Regions from separate parts of the Streptomyces sp. NPDC001889 genome, predicted to be linked through region 1. Evidence: riboswitches for the same ligand, from Rfam matches in the RefSeq annotation. Region 1 holds a riboswitch; each other region holds the start of a gene.
The links. A riboswitch is a leader RNA that binds a small molecule or an ion and turns the genes downstream of it on or off. The one in region 1 is predicted to bind cobalamin.
Positions count from the first base shown of each region.

Region 2: another riboswitch for cobalamin. It lies ahead of ACWCRA_RS00290 (CbtB domain-containing protein); the one in region 1 lies ahead of ACWCRA_RS02840 (hypothetical protein).
Region 3: another riboswitch for cobalamin. It lies ahead of ACWCRA_RS30820 (cobalamin biosynthesis protein); the one in region 1 lies ahead of ACWCRA_RS02840 (hypothetical protein).

Region 1 is NZ_JBSFER010000002.1:235,763-242,102, forward strand. Features, by position in the region: gene ACWCRA_RS02830 (hypothetical protein) at 1-195, opposite strand, end outside; gene ACWCRA_RS02835 (prenyltransferase/squalene oxidase repeat-containing protein) at 192-2,966, opposite strand; cobalamin riboswitch at 3,283-3,422, shown strand; gene ACWCRA_RS02840 (hypothetical protein) at 3,526-4,938, shown strand; gene ACWCRA_RS02845 (DUF4430 domain-containing protein) at 5,014-5,508, opposite strand; gene ACWCRA_RS02850 (siderophore-interacting protein) at 5,837-6,340, opposite strand, start outside.
Region 2 is NZ_JBSFER010000001.1:75,363-81,702, forward strand. Features, by position in the region: gene ACWCRA_RS00270 (SpoIIE family protein phosphatase) at 1-1,496, shown strand, start outside; gene ACWCRA_RS00275 (hypothetical protein) at 1,538-2,281, shown strand; gene ACWCRA_RS00280 (aminotransferase class IV family protein) at 2,891-3,697, shown strand; gene ACWCRA_RS00285 (histidine phosphatase family protein) at 3,684-4,259, opposite strand; adenosylcobalamin (AdoCbl) riboswitch at 4,319-4,412, shown strand; gene ACWCRA_RS00290 (CbtB domain-containing protein) at 4,465-4,683, shown strand; gene ACWCRA_RS00295 (CbtA family protein) at 4,696-5,448, shown strand; gene ACWCRA_RS00300 (VOC family protein) at 5,532-5,936, shown strand; gene ACWCRA_RS00305 (DUF6597 domain-containing transcriptional factor) at 5,946-6,340, opposite strand, start outside.
Region 3 is NZ_JBSFER010000031.1:51,227-57,566, reverse strand. Features, by position in the region: gene ACWCRA_RS30830 (putative cobaltochelatase) at 1-468, opposite strand, end outside; gene ACWCRA_RS30825 (cobyric acid synthase) at 584-2,164, opposite strand; gene ACWCRA_RS30820 (cobalamin biosynthesis protein) at 2,161-3,174, opposite strand; cobalamin riboswitch at 3,297-3,435, opposite strand; gene ACWCRA_RS30815 (hypothetical protein) at 3,622-3,843, opposite strand; gene ACWCRA_RS30810 (inorganic phosphate transporter) at 3,856-5,124, opposite strand; gene ACWCRA_RS30805 (class II aldolase/adducin family protein) at 5,394-6,056, shown strand; gene ACWCRA_RS30800 (alpha/beta hydrolase) at 6,190-6,340, shown strand, end outside.

The sequences.
Region 1 (6,340 bases):
CGTGGTGCCGCACGAGCGGTGGATCGGACCGCCCCAGGTGCTGAAGTCGACGGCCAGGACGGCGCCGGAGGTGGTGGTGCACCGGCCCATGGGCTGCGGGGCGGCGGAGGCGGGGCCGGTGGTCGCGCCCAGGGCCGCGCCCACCAGGCCCAGGGCGACGGCCGGCCGGGCCGTGCGGGCGGCGAACCCTCTCATGACGGGCTCCCTTCCCGGGTGCGGCGGCGGTCGCGGAACACCGCGGTCAGGGCGAGGCCCGTCAGGACCAGCGCGGCGGAGCCGGCCGCGAGCGAGGCCGCCGGGACGCCGGTGGAGGCCAGTTCACCGCCGGAGCCGTGGGCCCGGTCGCCGCCGGTGTCCGTGCCGGCGGTGCCGTCCGCTCCGTCCGTACCGTCCGTGACGATGTCGGGGGTGGACGACGAGGACGGCGAGGGGCTCGGCGAGGGGGTGGGCGCGGGCGCGGGCTGCGGGCTCGTACCGCTCAGATCGCGGGTCAGCGTCCCGAAGGAGACACCGGTGCTGCCCCCCACGGCCTGGGTCGAGGCGCGCAGATCGGAGCCGCGCTGGCCCTCCTTCGCGACATTGAAGCCGCCGTCGCCGTTCTGCCGCGCGGCCAGGAACTTCCGCGCCTTGGCGATCTGCTTGCCGTACCGGGGGGCGTCCAGCGACAGGCCCTGCACCGCGAGGGCGGCGGAGTTCACGGAGTTCCCGGCGGCACCGGGGAAGCCGCCATCGGCGAACTGCCGGGTCGCGATCCACGCGAGGGCCCGGTCGACGGCCCTGTCGGTCCCCGGCTCCCCGACGAGGTCCAGGGCCATGGCGGCGATGGCCGTGGAGTCCACGTCGGAGTCGCCGGTGGAGGGGACGAGGCTGGGCCAGGCGCCGGAGGAGTGCTGAAGGCTCCCCAGGTAGGCGACGGGGGCCGCCGCCGCGCTCTTCTCACCGGCCCTGAGCTGCGCGATGACCGCGAGCGACTGGGCGAAGACGGAGGGCGCCCAGGTGTAGGCGCCCCGCGCGGGACAGCTGCGGTCCGGGGCGGCGCTGGGCCGGGCGCAGACGGCCTTCGCGAGCCCCGCGATCAGATCCTCGCCGGCGAAGTCGCGCGGGTCGCGGCCGACGGCCTGGGCGAGCACGGCGGTCTTGCCGATGTAGCCGCCGCCGGCGTACGCGGTGCCCAGCTTGGTCCAGTCGTGGACGGTGCGGCCCTCGCCGTCCTCGCCGCCGCCGTCCAGGAAGTCGACGACGCCCCGCAGCTTGCCGTTGTCGAGACCGGTCGCGGCGAGCGCGTAGGCGCCGTCGATGGTGAGGCCGAAGTCCGCCCGCGCGGGGGCGCCGCCGGTGCCGTAGAACCGCCCCTGCCGGAGGTTGGCCGCGCCGGTCAGATAGGCGACCCCCTTCTTCAGGTCGGGTCCCTCGCCGTCGCCGGCCGGCGGCTCGGTCGGGGGCCCGGTCGGGGGCTTGGCCGGGCGGGGCTCCGTGGTCAGCCGGGCGAGACTGGTGTCCTTCCCGGCGAGGACGGCGACCGAGGTCGCGTAGACGGACGCGTCCGTCGCGTCCTCATCGAACCTGAAGCCCCCATCGGGGAGTTGCTGCCGGGAGAGCCAGGAGACGGCGGCGTCGGCACGGACGGTGTCGCCGAGGGCCCGCAGCGCCTGGGCGGCGTACGCGGTGGAGATCACATGGCCCGTGGTGCTCCCGGTCCAGCCGGGGAAGGCGCCGCTGGGGAACTGGCTCTTCCGCAGATAGGTGCGCGCCTTGCCCAGCTGCCCCGGGTGACCGCCGGCCTTGCGCAGCGCCAGGACGGCCGCACCCGTGCTGAGGAGATCGCCGTCGCAGACGGTGTGGCCGAGGCTCGCGGCGAAACCGCCGCTCCGGCACTGGGCCCGGGTCAGCCGGGTCACCGCGTGGGCCGGGGGCCGTTCACCGCCCCGCAGCAGCGCCAGCAGCGCCAGCGCCTGCGCCTCGGTGTACGTCGCGTTGCGGAAGTCGCCCCGGGCGGTGCACCCGGGAACGTGGACACCGGAGTCCGAACCGGTCGGACAGACATGGTCGGCGAGACCGGTGAGCAGATCGTGCCCGCCGACATCGCGCGGGTCCTTCTCGGTGCTGGTGGCGACCAGCGCGAGACGGGCCGCCGCCGCCGCGTCCGGGGCCGCGTCCGTCCCCTCCGGGTAGGCGTAGGCCGTCGCCCGGGAGCCGAGGAAGGCGGCGATCCGGTCCACGGTGCGGCTCCGGCCGTCCGCCGCGGCGAGCGCGTACGCGGCCTCGGTGGTCAGCAGATGGTTGGGGGTTTCGCCGCCGTCGTCCACCACCCGGTCGCCGCGGGTCAGCTTGCCCCGCACCCAGGAGGCGGCCTTGGCGATGTTCACCTCACCCGGCGGAACGGCGGGGGCCTCGGGGTCGGGAGCCGGTGGCAGGCCCTCCGCGCGGACCTCGTCGGGGCTGAAGTCCGGCTTGCCGGTGCTGCCGCCGACGTCGGTGCCGCCGTAGACCCACGCGTCCACGTCGCCCGGCTTCGGCCGGCGGTCCATCGCCCCGTGATGGCTGTAGCTCCACTCCGATGCGTCCCGCGAGGCGACCCAGTACGACCAGTACGCGGTGGCCTGCGGGGTGAGCACGCAGTCCTCGGTCGCCGGAGTCGGGTACTGCCTGCCGGAGTCGAACGAGCCGTGACCGATCCGGCAGATGAACGCGGGGCCGTCGTGACCGGTCCCGGCGGTGGTGAAACCGGCCTCGCGCAGCAGCTCGTAGCCGGTGGTGGGGGTGGTGTCGCAGCCGCGCGCGACACCGCCGCCGAAGGGGCCGAAGTCCACCGCGACGATGGCGCCCCGGGTGGCCGTGCACCGGTTGACCGGATCGGCCGCGGCCGGGGGAGCGGCGGCCAGGGACACACCCGTGCCCGCGAGCAGGACCACCGCCGTCACCAGCGCGGCCGGGCCCGCCCACCGTCTCCGTACGCCTGTCCCCACCACGGCCCCTCGTGTCCTCCGGGCGGCAGGGCGTGGCGGAGGGGCTCCGTCCGCTTCGAGTTCGAGCGGGGCACGGGGAGAGCCGGTCGACCACGCCGTAGTCCGCGACGGCGCTTCTCGCTGGAATCAGTCCTTCAGGCAATCCGGCTCGCCCGGCTGCTGCCGGGCCCACGGTTGCGGGTCAGCGCCGGAATTCGACCGGCTTTCCCTGAAGTTGAGTCTGTATCAGCGGGATTGGAACACGCGGACGAAGACAGCGTCAAGGTGACCTGAATCCCACCCGCGCGGTCCGGGGCCGCTGTGCTTCCCGCTCTGGTGGCCGGGTGGTCTCTCCGGTAGCGTCCAGGGCTGCCACATGGGGGAATCCGGTGCGAATCCGGGGCTGACGCGCAGCGGTGTGGGACGGCACGAGGGCCGTACCGAGCCCGAATGCCCATGCGGTGAAGCAGCATTCGACGCCGTACCACGCGCTTGGACGACGGCCCCGCACCCCCCGGCCGGGAGGGCTCCCTTCGGCATGGGTGCCGCCGGAGTCCCTGTCATCACAGGAGTGGCCCCCATGTCCCGTCCTCCGACCTCCCGACGCCTCGCCCTGGCGATCCCCGCCGCGCTCGGGGCCTTCGCCCTGACCGTGCTCCCCGCGTCCGCGACCTCGTCCCCCGCGCAGATCGCCACCTCGAAGACGAACGGTGTCGCCTACCTCAAGTCCCTTCAGGCCGCGGACGGTTCCTACGCCGGGTCCGGCCTCTCCAGCGAGTGGGCCTTCGGCGCCTTCGCCGCGGCCGGCACCGCCGTCGCCGATGTCGCCCCCGGCGGCGACACCACCAAGAACGCCCGCACCGTCTACCGGAACCTGCTCTCCACCGCGGCCTGGCCCTCCGCCACCCCGGTCGTCACGGACTACGAGCGCGCCACGCTGAACGCCTACGCCGCGGGCATCGACCCGGCCCGGGTCTCCCCGTCCCGCAATCTCATCGCGGACATCTACGGCTACTGGCAGACCGCCGAGGCTGGCTACTTCGGCCCCTCGGGCAACTTCAACGGCACGGTCTTCGCCGCGCTCGCCCTCAACGGGGCCAGGACGCAGAGCGGCGCCCAGCGCGTCCCCCAGGCCCTCGCCGACCGGATAACCACCCGGGTCCGGGCCAACCAGCACAACGACGGCGGCTGGGACTACCAGAAGGCCGAGGGCAACCCGACCCGTCTCAACGCACCCAGCGACGTGGACATGACCGGCGCCGCCATGGCGGCCCTGTGCACCGCCGGAGTCCCGAACACGGACGCCGACATCGTGCAGGCCAAGGCGTTCCTCAAGACCAGACTGCTCCCCGCGAACGGGGCCTTCGACTCCCTGTACGGCGCCAACACCAACTCCAACGGCTGGGCCGTCGCCGGGCTCAACGCCTGTGGCATCAACCCGCAGACCGGCGACTTCCTCACCTCGATGGGCAGGACCCCGGTCGACTTCCTCATCGCCAACCAGTACAACCCCGGCGGCGGCTTCAAGTACAAGCCGACCGACACCACGCCCTCCGCCTACTCCTCCGTCGACGCCCTGCGCGCCGTCGCGGGCGGCGGCTTCACCGCCGCCCCGCCCACGCCGGTCACGGCGGGCGCGCCGCGATGGGTGGCGGCGAGCGCCTTCACCCCGGGGACGGCCACCGAACTCGCCCTCACCGTCGACGACGGCGCGGGGGCGCTCAAGGTCTGCTCCGTGGCCCTCACGCCCACCGGCGCCACGACCACCCTCGGAAACGTGCTGGACGCCGCCGCTTCGGCGGCGACACCGGCCGGCTGTGTGACCGCCGTGACGCCCTCGTCGGGCACCGGCGCGATCACCGCGCTCAACGGCAAGGCCAACAGCGGCTCCGGCACCTGGAAGGTGAGCACGGACGGCTCGGCCCTCGCCGCCGCCTCCCGCGCCCGGGTGATCAACGTCGGGGACACGATCGCCCTGCGCTGGGGAGCCTGACCGCCGGCCCGGCGGGGGCCCGTGAACCGAACGGGTTCACGGGCCCCCGCCGGGGGCGCCGGATCGGCGGACGGATCAGAAGCCGGTCCAGGTGAACGACACCCGGTCCCCGGTCCGGATCTTGAACTGGCAGCCCCCGACCGGGGTCGGGGTGCCGTTCACCGCGATGCTCCAGTAGGCACTGCCGCCGCCGCTGACGCCCTTGATCGTCTCGACGAAGAAGTCCTCGAACGAGGGGTACCAGGCGCCGTCCCAGGTGAAGTGGTGCTTGCGCGCCGCGTCGTCGAGGGCGGCGGTGGGCGTGGGAACCGCCGTCGGATGGGCTCCGCCGTTGGTGCCGTCGCACGCGTGGGTGCCACCGGTGGCGGTGGTGACGTCATGGCCCTTGGTTCTGACTCTCCCCTGGAAGAGCACCCCGTCGGGGCCGGTGACGGTCAGCCGCACCTTGACCGGGGCGTTGGTCGTGGTGGGCGCGTGGTGGGCGGTGGCGGTGGCGGGAGCGGTGGTGAGGGCGAGACCGAGGGCCGCGGCGGCGACGGCGGTACGGCGAATCAGGGTGGGGCGGCGCATGAACTGCCTTCCTGGCGTGGTCCTGGCGGTCCGCGCGGCACACCGGGGGCCCGGCTCGGGATGTGCGGGAGCCCCTCGCGGCTGTGGTCCGGCGCCGGACTCCCACCGGCTTCCCCGGGCCGTGCACACGCGCGACCGCGGCCCTGATGAGGACCAGGGCTGCCGCATGGTACGCCGCCCCGCGCCGGCCGCGCCATGGGACGCGTCCGGCGCCGCGCCGCCCAACGGCGGTGCCGTCACTCCTCGTTGACCGCGCGGGCGGCAGCCGGCCGGGGCAGCGTCCCGGAGGCCCCGGAGGACCCCGGCCGGGCGGGGCGGCACCGGCCGCTCAGAGACCCAGCCCGCTCAACCGGTCCTCGTACGCGATGGCGACGTCCTCCGGGTCCTCCGCCGGCGCCTCCCACAGGGCCTCCAGCTCCGCCTTCACGGTCGCGGGCAGGGCCTCCCAGCGCTCCGTCCACGAGTCGGCGTTCGGCACCCAGTAGCCGACGACCTTGAAACGGCCGGAGGGCAGCGACAGGGTCTTGCGGAGGTGCTTGCGCACGGAGCGCAGGGCGGTGGTCTCGCCCGCCGTCCAGAGGTAGGTCCCCGTCAGATCGCTGTCCTCGGGCAGTGCCGTGGTGACCAGCTCCGCGAGCCGGCTCGGGGAGTGCCCGTTGCCGCCGTAGGTCCAGGTGACCTTGGTGCCCGGGTGGGTCGGGAGGGGCTGTACGGACGCCTCGTCCGGGACTTCGAGGATCACCCTGGTGGCGACGGAGTCCGGGGTGTTCTCCAGAATCCGGGCGACGGCGGGCAGCCCGGTCTGGTCCGCGATCAGGATCTGGCGGGCCAG
Region 2 (6,340 bases), on a different contig from region 1:
GGATCGCCGCCGCCGGGACCGGCGACGCGACCGCCCACTTCCGTCTCGGCACCACGATCCGCTATCTCCGCAGCACCCGGATGGGCGCGGGGCTCAACCAGGGCGAGGCGATCCTCGAACAGGACCTGGGCGCGTTCTCCGGGTGGGAGCAGCAGGCGCAGGGGCGGGCGGAGAAGCTGGTGGAGGCGGGTTTCCACTCGATGATCGCGGTACCGCTGCGGGCGCGCGGGGCGATCCTGGGGGTGGCCATCTTCTGGCGCTCCGAGACGTCCGAGGCGTTCGAGGAGGAGGACAGGTCCCTCGCCGAGGAGCTGGTGGCCCGCGCGGCGGTGAGCGTGGACAACGCCCGCCGCTACGACCGTGAGCACACCATGGCGGTGACGCTTCAGCGGAGTCTGCTGCCGCGCGGGGTGCCGGAGCAGACCGCCCTGGATGTCGCCTACCGCTACCGGCCCGCGCAGGCGGGGCTCGGCGGGGCCGGCGGGGTGGGCGGCGACTGGTTCGACATCATTCCGCTGCCGGGCGCGCGGGTGGCGCTGGTCGTGGGCGATGTGGTGGGGCACGGGCTGCACGCCGCAGCCACCATGGGCCGGCTCCGCACGGCGGTGCACAACTTCTCCACCCTCGATCTGCCGCCCGACGAACTGCTGTGGCACCTCGACGAGCTGGTGGCCCGGATCGACGCGGAGGAGACGGCGGGCGGGGAGTCCCAGGTCACGGGGGCGACCTGTCTGTACGCCATTTACGACCCGGCGTCCGGGCGCTGCACGGTCGCCCGGGCGGGGCACCACCAGCCGCTGGTGCTGCGCCCGGACGGCACGGCCGTCTTCGCCGATGTGCCCGGCGGGCCGCCGCTGGGCCTCGGCGGGCTGCCGTTCGAGACGCTGGAGCTGGAGCTGCCGGAGAACAGCAGTCTGGTGCTGTACACCGACGGTCTGGTGGAGGACCGGGAGCGCGACATAGACGAGGGGCTCGCGCTGCTGCGGGAGACCGTGGCGGGGCATCCGGAGCGCACCCCCGACGAGACCTGCGAGGCCGTGCTCGCCGCGCTGCTGCCCGAGCGTCCGCGCGACGACATCGCGCTGCTGGTGGGCCGTACCCGGGTGCTGGGCACGGCGGAGGTGGCGGAGTGGGAGGTGGCGTCGGACCCGTCGGCGGTGGGCGAGGTGCGGAACGCGGTCACCCATAAGCTCGGTGAATGGGATCTGGGAGAAGAGGCGTTCACGACCGAGCTGATCCTCAGCGAGCTGGTCACCAACGCGATCCGCTACGCGATCGGGCCGATCCGGGTGCGGCTGATCCGCGACCGGACGCTGATCTGCGAGGTGTCGGACCACAGCAGCACCTCGCCGCATCTGCGGCAGGCGGCGAGCACCGACGAGGGCGGGCGGGGGCTGTTCCTGGTGGCGCAGTTCGCGGACCGGTGGGGGACGCGCTACACCCCGGACGGGAAGGTGATCTGGACGGAGCAGCCGATCCCGGGGCACGAGGAGTGAGCCTGTGGATCGGGGGGCCGCCCGGCGCGGGGAAGACGACGGTGGCCAGGCTGCTGGCCCGGCGGCACGGTCTGCGCTGGTACGGCGCCGACGCGCACACCTGGAAGCACCGGGACCGGGCCATCGCGGCGGGGCACCGGGCGGCGATCCGCTGGGAGGCGCTTCCCCGGGAGGAGCGGTGGTCGGCGCCGGAGGAGGAGTTGCTCGCGATGTCGCTGCACCACGAGCGCGGCGCGATGATCGCGGAGGATGTGCGGGCGCTGCCGCCGTCGCCGCCGACGGTGGTGGAGGGCACCCCCGTGACCCCCCGGTTCGCCGGACCCCGCGCCCTGTGGCTGCTGCCCACCCCTGAGGTCCAGCGCCGCCGCCTCGCGGAACGCGGCCTGGAGCCGGGCCCGCTGGCGCTCTACCGGCATCTGGTGCGGGTGATCGAGGCGGAGGTGGAGGAGTACGGGGGCGCGGTGCTGCGGGTGGACGGGGAGCGGGGGGTGGCCGAGACCCTGGCGGAGGTGGAGGGGTTCTTCGCGGGGGAGTTGTCGGGGGTGCGGACGGCGGAGGGGCGGCGGGGGTTGTTGCGGTACGCGAACGGGGTGGTGGCGGAGCAGTACCGGGGGTTCCTGGGGCGGGCGTGGGCGCCCCGGGCGGGCCTGGTGGCCCGTTTCGCCTGCGAGTGCGCCTCCCCTGTGTGCGAGGAGGACGTCCCCCTCGACCCCCTGGCCTACCCCCCACCCCTCCCCCTCCTGGCCCACGGCCACGCCGCACCCCCCAACGCTTCCGCCGTCTGAGGCACCCCCCTCAGCCCCACTGGCGTTTGAGCCGCACACCCCAACCCCTCCGGCGATTGAGGAGCACCACCCAGCCCCACCGGTGACTGAGCAGCACCACCCAGCCCCTCCGGCGGCTGAGCCGCACCCCCAGCCCCACCGGTGACTGAGCAGCACCACCCAGCCCCGCCGGTGACTGAGCAGCACCACCCAGCCCCGCCGGCGATTGAGGCGCGGGGGTCCGGGGGCCGGCCCCCGACCGTGGCCCGCACAGTGCGGGCACCTGTGGACCAGGGTCCGTCCTCAAACGCCGGACGGGCTGGATCTCTCAGCCCCTCCGGCGGCTGAGGCAGCACACCCCAGCCCCTCCGGCGATTGAGGAGCGGGGGTTCGGGGGCCGGCCCCCGACCGTGGCCCGCGGGGTGCGGGCACCCTGTCGCACAGGGTCCGTCCTCAAACTCCCCCGGAGCTGCCTCCGGGAGGTGCCCCCAGACGGGCTGGGTTTGCTCGGGCTACCGTGGCGCGGGGGCCGGTATCACGGGTGGGTGGTGGGGGTTTGACTCTCACATCGGTGTGAGGGTTTAGCGTCGGGGCACGGGCAACCGCCCGCTCACCACGGGAGTGACCCCCATGCCCCCTTCTGTCGTCCACCTCAACGGCCACCCCACCACCACCCCCGCCCTCTCCCCCCTCGCCTTCGCCGGCCACGCCCACTTCACCGCCATGCAGGTCCGCGACGGCGGCGTCCGCGGGCTCGATCTGCATCTGGAGCGGCTGCGCGCCGCCTCCGTCGTGCTGTTCGGGCGGGCGCTCCCCGAGGAGCGGGTGCGCTCCCGTCTCCGGGCCGCGGTGGCCGCGGCCGGACCCGGCGATCTCTCGCTGACCGCCACGGTGTTCTCCCCGGCAGGCGAGTTCACGGTCGCCGGGCCCGAGGTGGAACCCGGGGTACTGGTCCGTACCGCACCCCCCTCCTCGGGCCCGGCCGGCCCGCTCACCCTCACCACCGTCGAGCACGAGCGCTTCCTCCCGGCGGTGAAGCACGTCGGCGAGGTCGCCAAGACCCATCTCCTGCGGCAGGCCGCCGCGGAGGGCTTCGACGACGCCGCCTTCGTCGACCGCCGCGGCCGGCTCAGCGAGGCCACCATCTGGAACCTCGCCTTCTGGGACGGCACCGCCGTGGTGTGGCCCCGCGCCGAGATCCTGACCGGGACCACCATGGGCATCCTCCGGCGGCAACTGGCCCACCTCGGCGTCCCCCAGCAGGTGCGGGACGTCACCCCCGCCGATCTGCCGGGGCTGTCGGGGGCGGTGGTGATGAACTCCTGGACCCCGGGCGTGGCGGTGCGCCGGATCGGCTCGGCGGCACTGCCCGCCGCGCCGGACTTCCTGGAGGTGCTCCACCGCGCCCACGGCGCCGAACCCCTCACGGCTCTCTGAGGAGCCGGGTGCCGCAGCGCAGATTCCAGCGCCCGGCCCGGGAGCTGAGTTCGGTGAGCGTCAGCGGCGCGATGTCCAGCCGCCAGAAGACGGGCAGCGGCAGGCCGAGCGCGTGGACCAGCGCGGCGCGCGCCACCGCCGGGTCCACCACCGCGACGAGCCGGCCGGTATCCGGGGGCAGCGCGTCCAGCCAGCCCCCGACCCGGGCGCACAGCGCGGTCAGCGCCTCCCCTCCGTGGGGCGCGGCCGACGGGTCGGTGAGCCAGTGCCCCACCGCGTCCGGCTCGTCCCGGCTCACCTCCGCGAGGCTCCGGCCGCGCCAGTGGCCCATGTCCCACTCGCCCAGCTCCGGCGCCTCCCGGGCGGCGAGCCCGAGCGCCCGGGCCGTCAGCCGGCAGCGCGGCGACGGCCCGGACACCGCCCGGTCCGCCCTCGGCAGCCCTCCGGCCGCCGCCCGCGCGCTCACCAGACCGGCCTCGTCCGGCGGTTCGCCCGCCTCGAAGCGGGCCTCGCGGAGGGCCTCCGTCGCCACCGGCGCGACCATCATCATCCGTACCGTCATTTCCGGCCACCCCGCGCCGTAGCGGTGCCCGCCCGCAAGCGGTACGGTCGCGTGGACATGACGAGAGTGTGATGGAAGTCCGGTGGGAATCCGGCACGGTCGCGCCACTGTGTACCCGCACCGACGCGGGAAGTCAGACCCCGCGCCCTCGTCTGCGGCACCAGGCACCACGACCGGGACGCGTGCTCCCTCAGGAGGTTCTGCCATGGCTCAATCCGCTGTGCCCGCCCCCACCGCCACACCGGCGGTCACCCCCGTCTCCTGGAAGGAACTCGCCCCCTGGGCGGCCTTCGTCGGCATCCTCATGCTGATCCTCCTCTACTTCGTCGGCGCCGAGCAGGGCGCCACCGCCCTCGTCTCCGGCGAGGGTGTCCATGAATGGGTCCACGACGGACGCCATCTGCTCGGCTTCCCCTGCCACTGAGGGCGGCCTGCGATGAACTCCATATCCGTACGGGCCCTGCTGGTACGGGGCATGCTCGCGGGCCTGATCGCGGGGGCGGTGGCCCTGGTGGTGGCGTACTTCCTCGGTGAGGGGCCGGTGGACGCGGCGATCGCGTTCGAGGAGAGCCACAGCCATGGGCACGGCGGCGAGGAACTCGTCAGCCGGGCCGTGCAGTCCACGGCCGGTCTCGCGACCGGTGTGCTGGTCTTCGGGGTCGCGGTCGGCGGTATCGCCGCGCTCGCCCACTGCGCCGCCATCGGCCGCGCCGGGAGCTTCGGCCCCCGGGCCACCGCCGCGTTCGTCGCCCTCGGCGGGCTGCTGACGCTGTATGTGGTGCCGTTCCTGAAGTACCCGCCGAACCCGCCGGCGGTGGGCGACCCGGGCACCATCGGGGAGCGGACGGCGGTGTACTTCCTGATGGTGGTGGTCAGTGTGCTGCTGGGGCTCGCGGCGCTGATCACCGGGAGGCGTCTCGCGCCCCGGCTGGGCAACTGGAACGCGACGGTGGCGGCGGTGGCGGGGTTCGTGGCCGCCACCGGACTGGCGTTCGCGTTCCTGCCCTCGTACAACGAGGTACCCAAGGACTTCCCGGCCGCAGTGGTCTGGGAGTTCCGGCTGGCGACACTGGCGATCCAGGTGACGCTGTGGGCGGTGTTCGGTCTGGTCTTCGGCCATCTGGCCGAACGGCTGCTCACCCCCGGGGCGCGCTCCGGGGCCCGCCGGACGGCGGCCACGGCGCGCTGACCACCGTACGGACACCGGCGGAGCCCCCGCCGGTGTCCGATTCCTTCAAGACCGGCGGCGCGGGGCCCGCCTACGGTGGGGGCATGACTCCGCGCTTCGACTCGATCGGCATCGTCGCCTCCGACATGGCCGCGTCTCTCGCCTTCTACCGCCGGCTCGGCCTGGACGTCCCCTCCGGCGCCGACTCCGCCCCGCACGCCGAGGCCACGCTCCCCAGTGGGGTGCGGGTGCTCTGGGACACCGAGGAGACCATCCGCTCCTTCGACCCCGGGTGGACCCGGCCCACCGGGGGCGAGCGGCTGGGGCTCGCCTTCCGCTGCGACACCGCCGCCGAGGTGGACTCCGTCCACGCGGAGCTGGTCGCCGCGGGGTACCGGAGCCATCTCGAACCGTGGGACGCGGTGTGGGGGCAGCGCTACGCGGTGGTGCTGGACCCCGACGGCTGCGGTGTCTCGCTGTTCGCGGACGCGGGCACGGAAGAGGACTAGGCCGTCTCCTCAGGGGCGGCGGGACGCGGTGTAGGCGGTGAGGGTCGTCCCGGCCAGCTCGCGCATCTCCCGGGCGAGGTGTGCCTGGTCGGCGCAGCCCGCGGCGAGCGCTGCCGCCGTGAACGGCACCCCCCGGCGCACCAGGGCCAGGGCCCGCTGGAGCCGCAGCACCCGGGCGAGGGTCTTGGGTCCGTAGCCGAAGGCGTGGAGCGAGCGGCGGTGCAGTTGCCGGGCGCCGAGGCCGACGGCGCGGGCGGCGGCGGAGACCGTCTGCCCGCTGTCCAGATGCCGGACAATCCGTTCCAGTACGGGGTCCGGCGGGTCCGGCGCGCCGGCGGCCGTCCGGAGCACCAGCTCCTCCAGCGCGGCGGCGGGGTCGGCCGCCGCGTCGATCCGCTCGGCGA
Region 3 (6,340 bases), on a different contig from region 1:
CATGGCGGCGGCGTCCAGCAGCACATCGACCAGGTGGTCGTGGAGGAGATTCACCTCGTCCACATAGAGGATGCCCCGGTGCGCGTCGGCCAGCAGACCCGGCTCGAAGGCCTTCACCCCCTCCGACAGGGCCCGTTCGATGTCGAGCGCGCCCACGAGCCGGTCCTCGGACGCGCCGATGGGCAGCTCCACCATCCGCGCCGGCCGCGCCGTGCCCCCGCCGGCCTCGTGCGGCCCGTCGGGGCAGACCGGATCGGGGGCGGCGGGATCGCAGGAGAACCGGCAGCCCGCCACCACCTCCACCTCCGGTATCAGCGCCGACAGGGCCCGTACGGCGGTGGACTTGGCGGTCCCCTTCTCGCCGCGCACCAGCACCCCGCCGACCCGCGGCGACACCGCGTTGAGCAGCAGCGCCAGCCGGAGGTCGTCCTGCCCTACGACGGCGGTGAAGGGGTAGGGCGTGCTCATGCGGTCTCCTCGGTCGGCTCTGACGGATACGACAGATACGGCGGGTGGGGCGCGTACGGTGACGGGCACGGGCGGGGTGGGGCGACCGGCCCTCCGGCGGCGGGCGGCACGGTGTTCATACGGGCGCTCCAGGTCGTCCGGGCGCTCGGACCGCTTCCCGGGCCGGGGGCTCGGGGGGCGCTCCGGGCGCGATGAAGGGAAGGCCGGCGGGCGCGCCCCGCTCGATCAGCCGCAGGAGGGCGTCCGTGTCCGCGTGTTCCTCGATGAGGTCGCCGAGCCGGTCGAGCTGCTCCTCGCGCAGCGCGCCGAACGACGTGTCCGGAGCGGGCACGAAGCGCCGGCCGGTGGCGCTCGCGACCCGGCTCAGGAACCGCCGCCGGAAGCCGTCGCTCTCCAGGGAGCCGTGCCAGTGGGTGCCCCACACCTCACCGACCCGGCAGCCGCTCAGAAAGGCCTCGCCGCCCAGCACCTCGGCGACGCCATGGTGGATCTCATACCCCTCCACCCGCTCGCCGAGCGCCGTGCCCGTCGGCCTCGCAAGGGTCTTCTCGGCCGCGAACCGCACCCGTACGGGCAGCAGCCCCAGACCGGTCACGGAACCCGCCCGCGACTCGACCTCGTCCTCGATGTGCTCACCGAGCAACTGGAAACCGCCGCAGATCCCCAGCACCGGACGGCCCTCGGCCGCCCTGCGCAGAAGCTCCCGCGCCAGCCCCCGCTCCCTCAGCCACTCCAACGCGCGGACCGTGCCCCGCGTTCCCGGCACGATCACCAGATCCGCGTCGGCCAACTCCTCGGGCCGGTCCGCGAATCGCACGATCACCCCCGGCTCGGCGGCCAGCGCGTCCACATCGGTGAAATTGGACATCAGCGGCACCGCGCACACCGCGACCCGCAGCACATCGGCCCCGACCGGCGGCGCCACCGCCGACTCGCGCACCGTCCCGCGCAGCGAGACCCGCAGCCCGTCCTCCTCGTCGATGCCCAGCCCGTGCGCGTACGGCAGCACCCCGTACGTCCGCCGCCCGGTGAGCCCGTGGAGCATGTCGAGACCCGGCTCCAGCAGCGACACATCGCCCCGGAACTTATTGACCAGATATCCCGCCACCAGCCGCTGGTCCTCGGCGCTCAGCAGCGCCGTCGTACCGAAGAAGGAGGCGAAGACCCCGCCCCGGTCGATGTCCCCGACGACCAGCACCGGAAGCCGGGCGGCGCGGGCGATGCCCATGTTCACGATGTCGGTGCGCCGCAGATTGATCTCGGCCGGGCTGCCCGCCCCCTCGCAGATCACCGCGTCGTAGCTGCCCCGCAGCTCCTCCAGGCACTCCATGACCGGCCCGAACAGCGCTTCCTGCCGCCCCCCGTGGTAGCCGCGCGCGCTCAGCTCGCCCACCGGCCTGCCCATCAGCACCACCTGGCTGCTGCGGTCGCCGCCGGGCTTGAGCAGCACCGGGTTCATCAGCGCGGTCGGCTCGACCCGGGCCGCCTGCGCCTGCATCGCCTGCGCCCGGCCGATCTCCGCGCCCTCGCGGGTCACAAACGAGTTGAGCGACATGTTCTGCCCCTTGAAGGGGGCCACCTTCACGCCCTGGCGCACAAGCCAGCGGCAGATGCCCGCCGTGACCACGCTCTTGCCCGCGTCGGACGTCGTCCCGGCGACGAGCAGGCCGCCTCCGGTGCGCCTTCCCGTGCTCATCCGTCTCCTCCCGCTCGCGGCGCCGGTGCGCCGGACCCCCGCTGAATCCCCGTCACGGCCCGCCGCAGCAACGGCCGTGCCACCACGCTCGTGGCGAGCGCCAGCAGCCCCACCCGGCGCGACAGCCGCACCGCCCGTTCGATGTCGGCGACCTCCACGGGCCGCCCCGCGCCATGGAGCACGGGCCGGTGCTCGACCCGGCCGCCGTAGGACAGGGTGCCGCCGATACGCACCCCGAGCGCCCCCGCGAACGCGGCCTCCACCGGGCCCGCGTTGGGGCTGGGGTGCCGGTGCGCGTCCTGGCGCCACGCCCGGACGGCTCCCCGCGCGTCCCCGCCCGCGAGCACGGCGAGCCCGGCCGTCAGCCGGGCCCCCGGCCAGCCGGCCAGATCGTCCAGCCGCGCCGACGCCCAGCCGAACCGCCGGTGGCGCGGGGAGCGGTGCCCCACCATCGCGTCCAGGGTGTTGACCGCGCGGAACCCCACCAGGCCCGGCACCCCCGCCACCGCCCCCCACACCAGGGCGCCGACGACCGCGTCGGAGGTGTTCTCGGCCACGGACTCCACCACGGCCCGGGCGATCTGGCCCTCGTCCAGGAACTGCGGATCGCGCCCGCACAGATGCGGCAGCCGCGCGCGGGCCCGCTCCACGTCGCCGGCCGCGAGCGCGGCACCGATGGTCCTGGCCTCCCGGCCCAGCGAGGTGCCGCCCACGACGGTCCAGGTGGCGGCGGCGGTCAGGGCGAGGGAGAGCGCGGGCGCCCCCCGGGTGCCGCGCGCGAGGAGGTGCGCGGCCGCGGCGGCGCCTCCGGCGCACACGGCGGTGTGCAGAGCGCCCCACCCCCGGTGGTCGCGCCAGAGAACCCGCTCCACCGCGCCCGCGGCCCGTCCGAACGCGGCGACGGGATGGCCCCGGCGGGGATCGCCGAGCAGCAGGTCACCGAGGAGGCCGGCCCCGGCGCCGTACGCGAAAACGCGGTCGGCACGGTTCAGTACACGGTCGGCACGCATCGATTCAGGCCGGGGTTCCGCTCCGGACCGGCCGGGGCGGGCAGATCCTTCTCGGAGTCGGGGCAGGGTCGTGGCCGCGGCCGGGCATGGCGATATGTCCTCACTCAGGGTGTCCGCGCCCTGGTTCGACGTGATCGGCGGCGAGAGTTCCTGGCTCCCGGGACTCCTCCCGGTGACAGTGGCGGGACCGCGCCGGATTCGCACCGGCTTCCTCTGCTGCCGCCGTAATGGCCCCGGCAGTCCACCACGCTGTGAGAACAGCCGTCAACCTGCCGTTGACCTGCGAAGGGGCACTGTGCTGAGCCCCACACCCGGGGAGCGCCGCGCTGCTCGTCCCGGACCCGGGACGGCAGACGGCCGGGCCGGTCGTCCCTGAGGATGACCGGCCCGGCCGTCTGCCGTCGATGAGCGCGGAGAGCCCGGACCGCGCGCGGTCCGGGCCCGCCGTCAGGTGACGATCAGATAGATCCCGTAGGTGATGGCCGCCACGCAGAGCGCGAAGCAGGTGTACGCACCGGTGCGCGCCAGCGCCACGGAGCCGCCGCCGCCGGAGGCCGTCGCCTGCTTGCTCATGCCGATGATGCCGAGGGTGAACAGGCCCACCAGAACGACGGTGGCCACGAGGCTCACACCGAAAACGGAGCCGAGAGCTGCCCAGTCGATTTTCATGCTGATCTGTCCTTACACCGCGGCCGGGCTGGCCGGGCCGGATTCGGGGGCGGCGGCCGGGGAGGCCGCGATGGTGGTCTTGAGGCCGTCCTGCGCCGGGGTGCCGGCCGGGGGCACGGTGACGGCGGCCATGGCGTTGGTCACCACACCGGCCTCGCCGGTCTCGCTGTCCACATCGGCGCCGGTGTCGTTGACGTTGGTGTGGTCGATGACCTGGCGGCGGGAGTAGAGCCAGATCGCGGCCGAGGAGGCGACCAGGAAGACCGCGACCACGGCGACACCCCAGTCGCCCTGCTTGGTCACGTACTCCGAGAGGGCGGCGACCAGACCGGCGGCGGGCAGGGTCAGACCCCAGGCCACGAACATCCGGGTGGCGGTGGACCAGCGGACCACACCGCCCTTGCGGCCGAGGCCCGCACCCATCACGGCGCCGGAGCACGAGTGCGTGGTGGAGAGCGAGAAGCCCAGGTTGGAGGAGGCGAGGATGACGCTGGCCGCGCTGGACTGGGCGGCGAAGCCCTGCTGGGGCTGGAGGTCGGTCAGGCCCTTGCCCATGGTCCGGATGATGCGCCAGCCGCCGAGGTAGGTGCCGAGGGCGATGGCCACACCGGCGGAGACGATGACCCACATGGGGGGGTTGGAGCCGGGGTTGAGGATGCCGCCGGTCACCAGGGCCAGCGTGATGATGCCCATCGTCTTCTGGGCGTCATTGGTGCCGTGCGCCAGCGAGACCAGGCCCGCCGAGGCGATCTGGCCCACCCGGTAGCCCTTCGCGGTGGACTTCGGGTCGGCGTTCTGGCCGAGCTTGTACGTCAGCCTGGAGGCGAGGTACGCGCCGATACCGGCGACCAGCGGAGCCGCGATGGCCGGGATCAGCACCTTGGTGACGACGGTGCCGCCGTTGACGCCGCTGAACCCGACCGACGCGATGGTGGCGCCGATCAGACCGCCCATGAGGGCGTGCGAGGAACTGGACGGCAGGCCGACCAGCCACGTCAGGAGATTCCAGAGGATGGCGCCGACGAGCGCCGCGAAGATCACTTCTGGTGTTATGCCTGCCTCGTTGACGATGCCGCTGGAGATCGTCTTGGCGACCTCCACCGACAGGAACGCGCCGACGAGGTTGAGCACGGCGGACATCGCCACCGCGGACTTGGGCTTCATGGCGCCGGTCGAGATGGTCGTCGCCATCGCGTTGGCCGTGTCGTGGAAACCGTTCGTGAAATCGAACACGAGAGCCGTCACGATCACAATCGCGAGCAGCAGCGTGATGTGTTCCATTTACCCAGGCAATCTATGGACGTCAGTGGCCCGGTGAACGTAAGTAACCTGAGTGAACGGAAGGTGAACTGGGACCGGCATCGGGGTGTCCCCAAGTGAGGTTTTTGGCTCCGGTTTCGGTCTGCAGGGGCTGGATGGGCTTCTGGGGCCGGGGACACGTCCCGCGAAGTGGCTTTCATCACCCTTTTGGATAATCTGACTGATCCTCCCCTCCGTCCCCCGGCGGTGGCCCTCTGTAATCGGAGAGCGCCGCCTGACAGGATCGCCGCATGACCGAACAGGTGTCGCAGAAAGCGATCGACGAGGCGTGGCGGAACGTCGTGGCCACCGCCCGCAGAACGGCCGCGGAAGGTCTGGTGGTGGGGACGTCGGGCAATGTCTCCGCCCGGGTCGGAGAGCTCGTCCTCGTCACTCCCAGCGGTGTCCCCTACGACCGTCTCACCCCCGGGGACGCCATAGCCGTCGACCTCGGCGGACAGCAGGTTCTCGGCCATCTCCGGCCCACCAGCGAGCTGCCGCTCCATCTGGAGGTCTACCGGCACACCGACGCCCGCGCCGTGGTCCACACCCACGCCGTCCACGCCACGGCCGTCTCCACCCTCGTACCGGAGCTGCCACCGGTCCACTACATGGCCGCCGCGCTCGGCGGACCCGTCCGGGTCGCCCCGTACGCCCTCTACGGCACCGAGGCCCTGGCCCGGAACATGCTCGCCGCCCTCGACGGGCGCACCGCCTGTCTGCTGCGCAACCACGGGACCGTCGCCCACGGACAGAGCCTGGACCAGGCGTACGACCGCACCGCCCAGCTGGAGTGGATGTGCCGGCTCTGGCTGACCGCGGCCGCCGTGCCCGGCCACACCCCCTCCCTGCTCACCGCCGCCGAGCTGGAGGAGGCCGCCGAACAGTTCCGGGGGTACGGCCAGCGGCGCTGACGTGCTCCCCGCCCCTGTCCCGGCCCCCCGGGCCCTGCCCGCCGGCCCCCGCCGGCCCCGCCCCCGCACGGCCCCGGACACGGGCGGGGGCCGTCCGCTGGCAGCACCCCACCACCGCGCCGACACTGGAACGGTGCGCCCGGCTACAGCGGCGGCAACGGCCGTCACCTCCCTGATCGGCGTCGGCACGGCCGCGTTCCTGGCCGGCCGCTACGCGAGCGACGCGGTGCTCAGACCCGCCCCCGGGCGGCCCCTTCCGGGGGAGCGGCGGCTCACCGTCCACT